DNA from 3 places in the Rothia sp. 27098_8_161 genome. Region 1 is predicted to be linked to each of the others. Evidence: riboswitches for the same ligand, from Rfam matches in the RefSeq annotation. Region 1 holds a riboswitch; each other region holds the start of a gene.
The links. A riboswitch is a leader RNA that binds a small molecule or an ion and turns the genes downstream of it on or off. The one in region 1 is predicted to bind S-adenosylmethionine.
Positions count from the first base shown of each region.

Region 1 (3,270 bases):
TCCGGGCGCAGGGCGCTAATGAACACAGCCTCAGCGTGCTTACCGGAGAACTTCTGGCCGCGGCTGGATGCGCCAGCCTGGAAGATCACGGGGGTGCGCTGCGGGCTCGGCTCGGTCAGGGAGATGCCGGGCACGGAGAAGTACTTGCCCTTGTGGCCAATCGGGTGGACCTTGGAGGGGTCAGCGTAGATGCCGCGCTCGCGGTCCTTGACGACTGCGCCGTCTTCCCAGGAGCCTTCCCACAGCTTGTAGCAGACGTCCAGGAACTCGTCAGCAATTTCGTAGCGCTCGTCGTGCGGGATCTGGGTGGGCAGACCCTGGTTCTCAGCAGCCGAAGGCAGGTAAGAAGTCACCACGTTGAAGCCGACGCGACCCTCAGTGAGGTGGTCGAGGGAGGCGTAGCGGCGAGCCAGGGTGTAGGGCTGCTCGAAAGTAGCGGCAGCAGTCACGCCGAAGCCGAGGTGCTCGGTCACTGCAGCCATTGCAGAAATCTGGGTTGCGGGGTCATTCACGGGAACCTGAGCGGCACCCTCAATGGCGGGAGCGGCAGAGTTCTTGTACACGTCGTAGATGCCGACAACGTCAGCGATGAACACGGCGTCAAACAGGCCGCGCTCAAGGGTCTTAGCCAGGTCAGTCCAGTACTTGATGGTGTTGTACTCGGTTGCGCGGGAGCGCGGGTGACGCCAGAGGTCGAAGCTCTGGTGACCAATGCAGGTCATCTCGAATGCGTTAACTACGATGCGCTTCTTCTGCTCAGCCATCGATTTTCCTTTCGCGAATGATCGGGGACGATCGGGTTTGTACCCTGCACCCCGCGCGCCGCCTCCTGATGCCTTCTGCGTTCGGTGGTGGCCTTCGTGCAGGTGGCGCGTTCGCGCCGTACTTGCCTCTTTTCGTTGAGGCCAGATCATCATCTGGGGCACCCCGCTACGGGAGAGGGTTGCCGCCCGGCTAGCCAGAGCTTAGCGCCGGGACTCATAATCTCGTGGTTTGAGTGTACGGGGCGCACAGGAGGGAGAGCACGTTTGTGACGAAAAAATATTTTTGTGACGCGCAACCGAAATATTTCGCGACAAATGCGAAATATACAGTCATAGAAATTCATACGCGCCCACTGGATTGATTGAGGCACGCCATAGCCCATAGGGTTGGAGGAGCAAACCATCCAGAGCGACTGAGAGACCTGGCTCCACGACGTCGCAGCAACCGGCACAGATTTTTTCGCCCCGGTGCTAACGCCAGGACCGATGGAAGTGACATGACACTCAACAGTGCAGTACTTGACGTACCCACCAGTGAAAACACCGGCCACCACGCCGTATCCACCGCCGCCGTCCCCCTGAGCTTTGAAAACGTCGGACAATCTTTCCCCGTGCCCGGCGGAACCCACGAAGTTCTTCGCGGAGTCTCCTTCACGGTAGCCCCCGGCGAGATTATCTCCGTCATCGGCTCCTCCGGATGCGGCAAATCCACCCTCTTGCGTGCAGCAGCAGGCCTGAACCGCATCACCGCAGGTACCGTGCGTATCGGCGAGAAGGCAGTGACCGGCCTCGACCCCCGCGTCGCTATCGGCTTTCAGGAACCGCGCCTGCTCCCCTGGCGCACCGTCGTCGACAACGTGGCTCTCGGACTGCCGCAGGGCACCAGAAAATCTGAAGGCACAGCATCCGTAGCGCGCCTGCTCGACCTGGTCGGCCTGGGCGAGTACGCAACCCACCGTCCCAAGGAAATTTCAGGCGGTATGGCTCAGCGCGTGTCCCTGGCGCGAGCGCTCGCACGCAACCCCGGCGTGCTGCTGCTCGACGAGCCCTTCGGTGCTCTGGACGCGCTGACCCGCATCAACATGCAGGATTTGCTGTTGGACGTGCACCGTCAAGACCCGACCACGATTCTGCTGGTCACCCACGATGTGGAAGAGGCGCTGTACCTCTCTGACCGGGTGATCGTCCTCGGTAAGGACACCCCGGAGGCGCCCGCCACCATCCAGCGCATTGTGACCGTTGAACGCTCTCACCCGCGTGACCGCGCCGATGCAGAGATCACAGCACTGCGTAGCGAACTGCTGGCTGAGCTCGGCGTGGAAGATAACGCCTAAAAGCCGCCACGAAATACATTTCCCGCACATCACATCATCATCTTCAGAAGCGAAAAGATTTCATCATGACTTACTCCCCGTCTCGCCGTACCGCCCTCAAGTCCCTTGCCGCAGCCACCGCTTTTGCTACTCTGCTTAGCGCCTGCGCCGGTGAAGGTTCCGGTTCCGCTAACGCCTCCGGTGTTGCCGGTGGTGGCAGCCAGAACACCGTGACCATTGACTACGCCACCTACAACCCGCTGTCCCTGATTATCCGCAAGAAGGGTTGGCTTGAGACCGCCCTCGCTGCCGAGGGTAAGAAGGTTGAGTGGGTCAAGTCGGCTGGTTCGAACAAGGCGAATGAGGCTCTGCGTAGCGGCAATATTGATGTCGGCTCGACCGCTGGTTCGGCGGCGCTGCTGGCACGCGCTAATGGCTCCCCCATTAAGGTCATTAGCCTCTACTCGCAGCCGGAGTGGTCGGCACTGGTAACCCGCAAGGATTCGGGCATCACCAAGGTTGCGGATCTGAAGGGTAAGACCGTTGCTGTGACCAAGGGTACCGACCCGTACTTCCTACTGCTGCAGGCGCTCAAGCAGGAGGGTATTTCTGCTTCAGATTTGACCATTCAGAACCTGCAGCACGCCGACGGCCGTACCGCCCTGGATAACGGTCAGGTCAACGCGTGGAGCGGCCTGGACCCGATCATGGCTGCCGCCGAGGTGGAAAGCGGCGACGTGCTCTTCTACCGCAACCTAAACTTCAACACCTACGGCTTCCTGAACGCGGCCGAGAAGTTCATTCAGTCCAACCCGACCGCCGCACAGACTATCGTGGACGTGTACGAGTACGCTCGCGCCTGGGCTAAGAAGAACCCCGAAGAGGCAGTGAAGATTGTCGAGGAGGAGTCCGGCATTAAGCACGAGACCGCCCAGGTCGTCATGGAGCGTACCCACCTGGATATTGACCCGGTTCCGGGCGCTAAGCAGGTTGAGGTTCTGAAGGGTGTCGGCCCGATTTTGGTCGAGTCCGGCGACGTTCCTTCCCAATCCGACGTGGACAAGGCGCTGAACAGCATTGTGGACGACCAGTTCGCAAAGAAGGCTGACAACGCAGCCGTCGAGAAGATCGCGAAGGTGGTTGAGAAGTAATGACCGCCGCAACGATTACCGCCGCCTCCAGCGCTCGCGCTG
Region 1 is NZ_JAPWAL010000020.1:9,797-13,066, reverse strand. Features, by position in the region: gene O3648_RS07080 (LLM class flavin-dependent oxidoreductase) at 1-764, opposite strand, end outside; SAM riboswitch class IV at 878-986, opposite strand; SAM riboswitch class I at 1,162-1,257, shown strand; gene O3648_RS07075 (ABC transporter ATP-binding protein) at 1,262-2,098, shown strand; gene O3648_RS07070 (aliphatic sulfonate ABC transporter substrate-binding protein) at 2,164-3,228, shown strand; gene O3648_RS07065 (ABC transporter permease) at 3,228-3,270, shown strand, end outside.

Region 2 (3,270 bases), on a different contig from region 1:
CGTCCTTCCCAGCTGAGCGCCGCTTGAAGTTGCAGGCCGGCGCCTTCTGCGTGCTTCTCAGCGCTGGCGTGCAGGCGCACCTGTGCCGGGCTCAGTACGGCGTAGTTCACTTCGCGACCTTTGATCAGCAGGGGTAGACCAATATCCTCCGCGCGGGCGAGTACGTCCCAGAGCAGAGTGGATGCAGATGCGCTCATCGAGATCCAGTCGCGGTGTGAGGAATACATGTTCTGCCAGGGGCGGGCAATCGAGTAGAGCTCAGCGAAGAATCGTTCGTGTTCGGGGTAGATTTCGTGCCGTCCGACGGGTCCGCCCACGCTGGAGGCGAAGGTTTCCCAGCTGAGTCCGCCCTTGATCCAGCGCCCGGTCTTGGACGCCATGAGCGGGCGGGCGAGCAGGTTAATGCTGGGGGTTGCGCCGGGCATATTGCGGCCGCGCGCGTAGGATCCGGAGACGCTCAGCGAGAAATCCAGGGCGCCGCTCACGCGCATGGAGTCAATGCCCGCAAGGTCCTGACGTGCGGAAAGAACGGAGGAAAGGTCACGGCGCCAGGCAGAAATCTTGGAGATGGAACTATTGAGCACGGTAGGGGAAGATCCCAGTTCGTTGAGCGCAAAGCTTCCCTGAGGGTTTTCGGGCTCGGTAGTTTCCACCTCAGGTGCGGGTAGCTTCGCCGCGGTGGTGAGTGCACCGGAGGCGCGCAGTGCCGCGAGCGGATCGGCGGACTTCTTTGCCTCTACCACGTCCTTAGCGTTGGTCGCGGGCACGCCGACTGGTCCGGGGTGTTCGCTGAGTGCCTTTTTCGCTACGGAGGCGCGGTCGAGCGCGGTGAGCATGAGTGCTACGGCGTGCTTGCAATCGGTGAGCACGGGGCAGGTGCAACGGGCGGTGAAGGTTGCGGACCCGCTGACGGCGGGGAAGAAGTGAACGGTCACTTCGTAGGGGATGATGGTACTTCCGTTGACGAGCCCGGTGAGGGTGTGCTCATCTTCGTCGTAGCTGTAGCGGATGACTTCTCGGTTGCGCTGGTAGGTGACACCGCGCTGGTAGGTGCGGTGCCCAGCCTGGCGAATGATTTGCGGTACGGTGACGGGAATTTCGGGGAAGGGGTTGTTGGCGCTCACCAGCTCATTATCGCGTATCGTGTGGGTTTGTGCCTTGTCGCCCGTCATTTGATAGCGGCTGCTGGGCTGGTGGCTGGGGCGACTATTGAGCGGTGGTATGGGGCGTATTTCGTATTTTTGGTGGGGAGTTTTTAATGCATAAAAACACCGGTATTCGCATAAGACATTCCGCGTAGTATCAAAATTTTCTCCATTTAAAACGTTCTCACAAGCCAAAATGCTAATACTCTAAATCTCTTTCAAAAAACGCTTTACTTAACTTGAGAAGATGCTGTAAGCTAAACCCAGCTTCAAGAGTTTCGACTGATAAGCTCCGACTATGGTCGAACGCCAACCCCATGTTCACGGGTGGCTCGGATGACGAAGCGGTTTGTATTCACCACCGGAATAACCGGAGGTAATTGGTACAGACAAGAGCAACGCGAAAGGATCGCGCCACTCACGGCGCAGGTTGTCATATGTACAACGGCTCTGCAACCGAAGCAGCAATCTCTCTGAACCCCTCCCGCTCCTACCAGGAAAGCCTGCGTGCCGCAGCTGTCCCCGCGCGAGGCGGATACACCGCAGTCAGCATTGACGATTACTCCCGCATTTCTTCTAAGCGCGACGAGTTCCTGAACTTCCTTCTTCTGCCGAACCCCGAGGGTATCCCCGCTATTGAGTACGCCGGTCTGCGTGTAGCGTAGCATTAGGAGTATGAATTTCTCCGGTATGCTCCTGGACTCCGACGTTTTGGCAGAGATCCGTAAGGCGGATCCTGACCCCGCCGTGGTCGCTTTTCTACGCCGCCGCTCGTTCCGACATATGTACATTTCTGTGCTGAGTATTGGCGAGCTGAAAGGTCTGTACCCCTACCCGGAAACTGATCGTTGGATTACCGAACTTCTTGAGCGATTTGGCGACCACGTTATTAATGTGGATGCGCGTGTGAGCCTCGAGTGGGCTGGTCGTCAGGCGTCGCTCGGCGTGCATGCCGTGGGTCGTGATGATGCCGGTCCGTTGCCTACCGCCGCCCTGGAGGGTCTGATGGCGGCGAGCGCGAGTGCTTATGATTTGGAGCTGATTTCTTCTAAAGCTCAGGTGTACCGCGCCTGGGGTGTTCAGGCTTCCAACCCGTGGACTGAGGAGTAAAACTTTGCCGGATACGCGTCCTTGCGTGCATCCCTGTGCGAATAGTTGTGAGAACCCGCTTTTGAGTGTTATTTCGAAGGCGGGTTTCGTTGTTAATTCGTGGCATGATTGAAGGACGATGAAAAGCACCTCACCTATCTCGCGTTATTCCATGCCCATGCCTCTGTGGCTTCAGGGTGTTGTTGAGCTAATTGTTACTGCCCTGTGCTCTGCTGTTGCAGTGTTTGCGGCGATGTCTGCCGTGTGGGCGACCAAGGGTTTTGGCGACATGGAGTTCTCCTCCGTGGCCGCCATGTCGGCGCACCTGTGGCTTCTGATTCACGGTGTTCCTTTAGACCTTACGGCAGCTTTTGGTGCTTCTACCGGCACGATGACGCTGGTGCCTCTGGGTTTGAGTATTCTGCCTCTGATGCTCTGTTATCGTTCGGGTCGTCGCCTGGCGCGCGCCTCGTATGAGGGCGAGTTTTTGATTCCGGTGCTGTCTGGTTCGGTCACCTATGCGCTGATTAGTTCGGTGATGTACGGTTGGGCGAGCCCGCATCCGCAGCCTCTTCATGCGTTGAATGCTGCCCTGGTGCCTTTGGGTATTGTGGTGGCTGGTCTGATGTGGGGCGGCTACCGTGAGGCGCGTTCGCTCTCGCGCATGGTGGGGGTTGATACCGCGGAGCAGATTTCGCAGATGAGTCAGTATTCGCGTTGGGCGGGTTCGTACGCCTGGGCTGTGGTGCGTGCTGCGGTGGTTGCTTTTGTTGCGCTGATTGGTCTGGGTGCGGTGCTTTTGGGCATCGGTATTTTGGCGGGCTGGTCGCAGATTATTGCCACCTACCAGGAGCTGCACGCGGGTGCTGTGGGTGATACTGCGGTGACTCTGCTGCAGCTGGGTTTCTTGCCAAACCTGGTGATTTATGCGATGGCATGGTCGACCGGTGCCGGTTTCTCTTTTGGTGCGGGCACCTCGGTTGGTTTGACCAGTAGTGATGCTGGTACTTTGCCGATCCTTCCGATTTTGGGTGCT
Region 2 is NZ_JAPWAL010000006.1:59,281-62,550, forward strand. Features, by position in the region: gene O3648_RS03860 (SNF2-related protein) at 1-1,172, opposite strand, end outside; SAM riboswitch class IV at 1,413-1,547, shown strand; gene O3648_RS03865 (hypothetical protein) at 1,583-1,810, shown strand; gene O3648_RS03870 (plasmid stabilization protein) at 1,821-2,255, shown strand; gene O3648_RS03875 (DUF6350 family protein) at 2,374-3,270, shown strand, end outside.
Region 2: it holds a riboswitch for S-adenosylmethionine, as region 1 does, so the genes downstream of both, O3648_RS03865 (hypothetical protein) here and O3648_RS07075 (ABC transporter ATP-binding protein) in region 1, are expected to answer to the same signal.

Region 3 (3,270 bases), on a different contig from region 1:
CGGGTGTGAGCGGGGTACTCGTCTATGGGTAGAAGGAGCAACGGGTGGGGCGGCATCAGCGCCGCGCAGTGACAAAACGCTCCGTAACGGGGAATCCGCAGGTGGACCGAAAAGCCATAGCTTACCGGTCCACCTGCGGATTACATCACCGTTTAGGAGAGGGTGTCAAAGCCCAGCTGCAGGTCGGCGAGAATATCATCAATGTTCTCAATGCCTACTGCCAGGCGCACAAAGTTCGGGTACACGCCGATCTTCTCCAGCTCCTCAGCGGAAAGCTGGGAGTGGGTGGTGGAGGCGGGGTGAATTACGAGCGAGCGCACGTCACCGATGTTCGCCACATTGGAGTGCAGCTTCAGGGCATCTACGAAGTCGCGGGTCTGCTCCAGGGTTGCGTCTTTGAGGGTGAAGCCGAGAACCGCGCCGGGGCCCTTGGGCAGGTACTTCTGTGCACGCTCGTACCAGGGGGAGGATTCCACGCCAGCCCAGATGACCTTCTCGACCTGCGGGTTCGCTTCGAGCCAGTGGGCAACCTTGGTAGCGTTTTCAATGTGGCGTTCGATGCGCAGAGAGAGAGTTTCCAGACCGATACCGATGTTGAAGGCGTTGGTCGGGGAGATGGCGGCACCGGTGTCGCGCAGCAGGGAGACGCGCGCCTTCAGGATGTAGGAGAGGTTCGCGCCGAATGCGGAGTCCTTGCCCAGGTCGCGTGCGTAGACCAGGCCGTGGTAGCCGGGGGCGGGCTGGTTGAACTTGGGGAACTTCTCGGGGTCTGCACCGTAGTCGAAGTTACCGGAATCAACGATTACGCCGCCGATGGAGGTTCCGTGGCCACCCAGGTACTTGGTTGCGGAGTGGACGACCACGTCCGCGCCATGTTCGATGGGGCGCAGCAGGTAGGGGGTGGGTACGGTGTTGTCCACAATCAGGGGTACACCGTTTTCGTGCGCAATTGCAGCAATAGGCTCAATGTCGAGCACGTCGTTACGGGGGTTAGGCACGGACTCGCCGTAGAAGAGCTTGGTGTTGGGGCGGACTGCGGCGCGCCATGCGTCCAGGTCGTCCGGGTCCTCCACAAAGGTGGTTTCGATACCGAGGTCGGCGAGGGTGTACTTGAGCAGATTGTAGGTGCCGCCGTATACGGAGGGCGATGCAACTACGTGATCGCCTGCACCGGCAATGTTCAGGATTGCGTAGGTGATAGCTGCCTGACCGGATGCCAGCAGTAGCGCGCCAACGCCGCCTTCCAGGGAAGCGATACGGTTTTCAATTGCTTCCTGGGTGGGGTTGTTGAGGCGAGTGTAAATGGGGCCCAGCTCGGCGAGGGCGAAACGGTTCGCTGCCTGCTCGGCGCTTTCAAAGACGAAAGAGGTGGTCTGGTAGATGGGTAGTGCCCGAGCTCCCGTTGCGGCATCCGGCGCCTGACCTGCGTGAATCTGGCGGGTTTCGAACTTCCAACCGGCGGGGTTGGCGGGAGTCGGGACGGTAGTGTTGTTGCTCATGCGTGGCTCCTAATGGGGATTCTTAGGGGGCCGCATGCCGACGGTACAGGAATCGTCGTCGAATAATCCTGTCACGATTGATGTACCGTTTTCGGTCACATCGGTCCCGCGCTTGCGTCACGCTCTTGCGTGCCGCCCGGTCTTCACCCAGGGCACCCCACCGCGGAGGAGGGTTGCCGGCCAGCTAGCTGGGGCTTATCGCTGGCGCTCTTGACCTGTTATTTAGAGTGTCATAGGGCACGGGGTGGGGTCAAGGGTTTTGTGGGTGTGCGGTACTTTAAGACATTTCATTGCAAAGATGACGTTTTTTAACGTCTGTCACCAAAAATCGCCTGCAACAAAACGTGAGTGACGATGCCGGGACAGTCAGAGGGCGAGGTAATTAGAATGCGGAGGTGAACACCCACTATTTGCGTAGTAACCTCCATCACTTTTATCTGTGCTTTTCGGTACACTGAAATGACACATACACTCACGCAGGGTACAACTCGCTACGGCTCGCTAAGCCGCTTATCCTGCTCAACATCCCTCCGGTATAGGAGCCAGAGGGTCATACCCGAAGGTTACCTACCATGTCTCTTGTTCTTGACGCCACGCAACTCAGCCGAGTCTTTGGCAAAGGTAAAAATACCTTTACCGCCGTCGACCGGGTGTCACTTCGCGTCAGTTCCGGGGAAATTCACGCCCTCCTCGGCCCCAACGGTGCGGGCAAAACGACGACCGTGCAGATGTGCTCGACTCTGCTCACCCCCACCGGCGGTAGCCTCACCGTGAACGGTATTGACGCTATCGCCCACCCGCAGCGGGCGCGCCGTCACGTGGGCCTCGCGCTGGGCGGGGAGAACGGCTTCTACCCGCGCGCCAGTGCCCGCGATAATCTGCTGTTCTTTGCCGATGTTACGGGGGTTTCCGGGCGGGCCCGAGGGCACGAGGTTGAGCATGCCCTAGCCCGTGTGGAACTCACCGATGCGGCAACGCGGCCTGTCCAGGAGTTTTCCCGCGGCATGAAGCAGCGCCTACATATTGCCCGTGCACTGCTCGGCTCCCCCGCTCTGCTCCTGCTGGATGAGCCGACCAACGGGCTCGACCCCGATATCGCCCTAACCGTACGAACCCTTATCCGTTCTCTCGCGGAAGACGGCGCCGCCATTCTGCTCACAAGCCACCTGCTGGGCGAAATCGAGGACCTGGCGCACACCATCACCGTCTTGGGCGCTGGCTCCGTTGCTGTGAGCGGCAGTCTCGAGGACGTTGCCGCGCACGCAGGTATTGCCGCCACGACCGTGGTTCAGGTCGAGCCCACCGCCACCGAGGGCATTGATACGCTCCGCGGGTTCCTCGGCGATAAGGCGGCGGTACTTTTTGCCCCACGCGGTTCCGGCTGGGAACTGACCCTCTACTGGCACGGCGAGCGCGCCACGTTCGAGGCGGGCGAGACGCACCGCATCCTGGCGGAGGGACTTGCCGCCGCACGCATTGGGGCGCGAACCGAACCGTACACGCGCCCGGCAACCTTGGAAGAGGCATACCTGGCGATGGCGGAGGGGCTCAAGCGATGAACGCTCAGACGCAACGCTCAGAAGAGTTCCAGCGGCAGGGTCGACGGTACGACCTGTGGCAGGAGTGCGCCCGGCAGCTACGGCTCATGGGCTTTAGCCTGCGCCAGTTCCTGACGGTCCCCTACTTCATTCAGCTGCTCATTAGCACGGTACTCGGCTCAGTCATCCTTCAGGCGCTCGCCGTGCATGCGGCGGCGCAGAGCTCCGCGGGT
Region 3 is NZ_JAPWAL010000004.1:114,712-117,981, forward strand. Features, by position in the region: gene O3648_RS02760 (bifunctional o-acetylhomoserine/o-acetylserine sulfhydrylase) at 153-1,499, opposite strand; SAM riboswitch class IV at 1,603-1,715, opposite strand; gene O3648_RS02765 (ABC transporter ATP-binding protein) at 2,072-3,058, shown strand; gene O3648_RS02770 (ABC transporter permease) at 3,055-3,270, shown strand, end outside.
Region 3: it holds a riboswitch for S-adenosylmethionine, as region 1 does, so the genes downstream of both, O3648_RS02760 (bifunctional o-acetylhomoserine/o-acetylserine sulfhydrylase) here and O3648_RS07075 (ABC transporter ATP-binding protein) in region 1, are expected to answer to the same signal.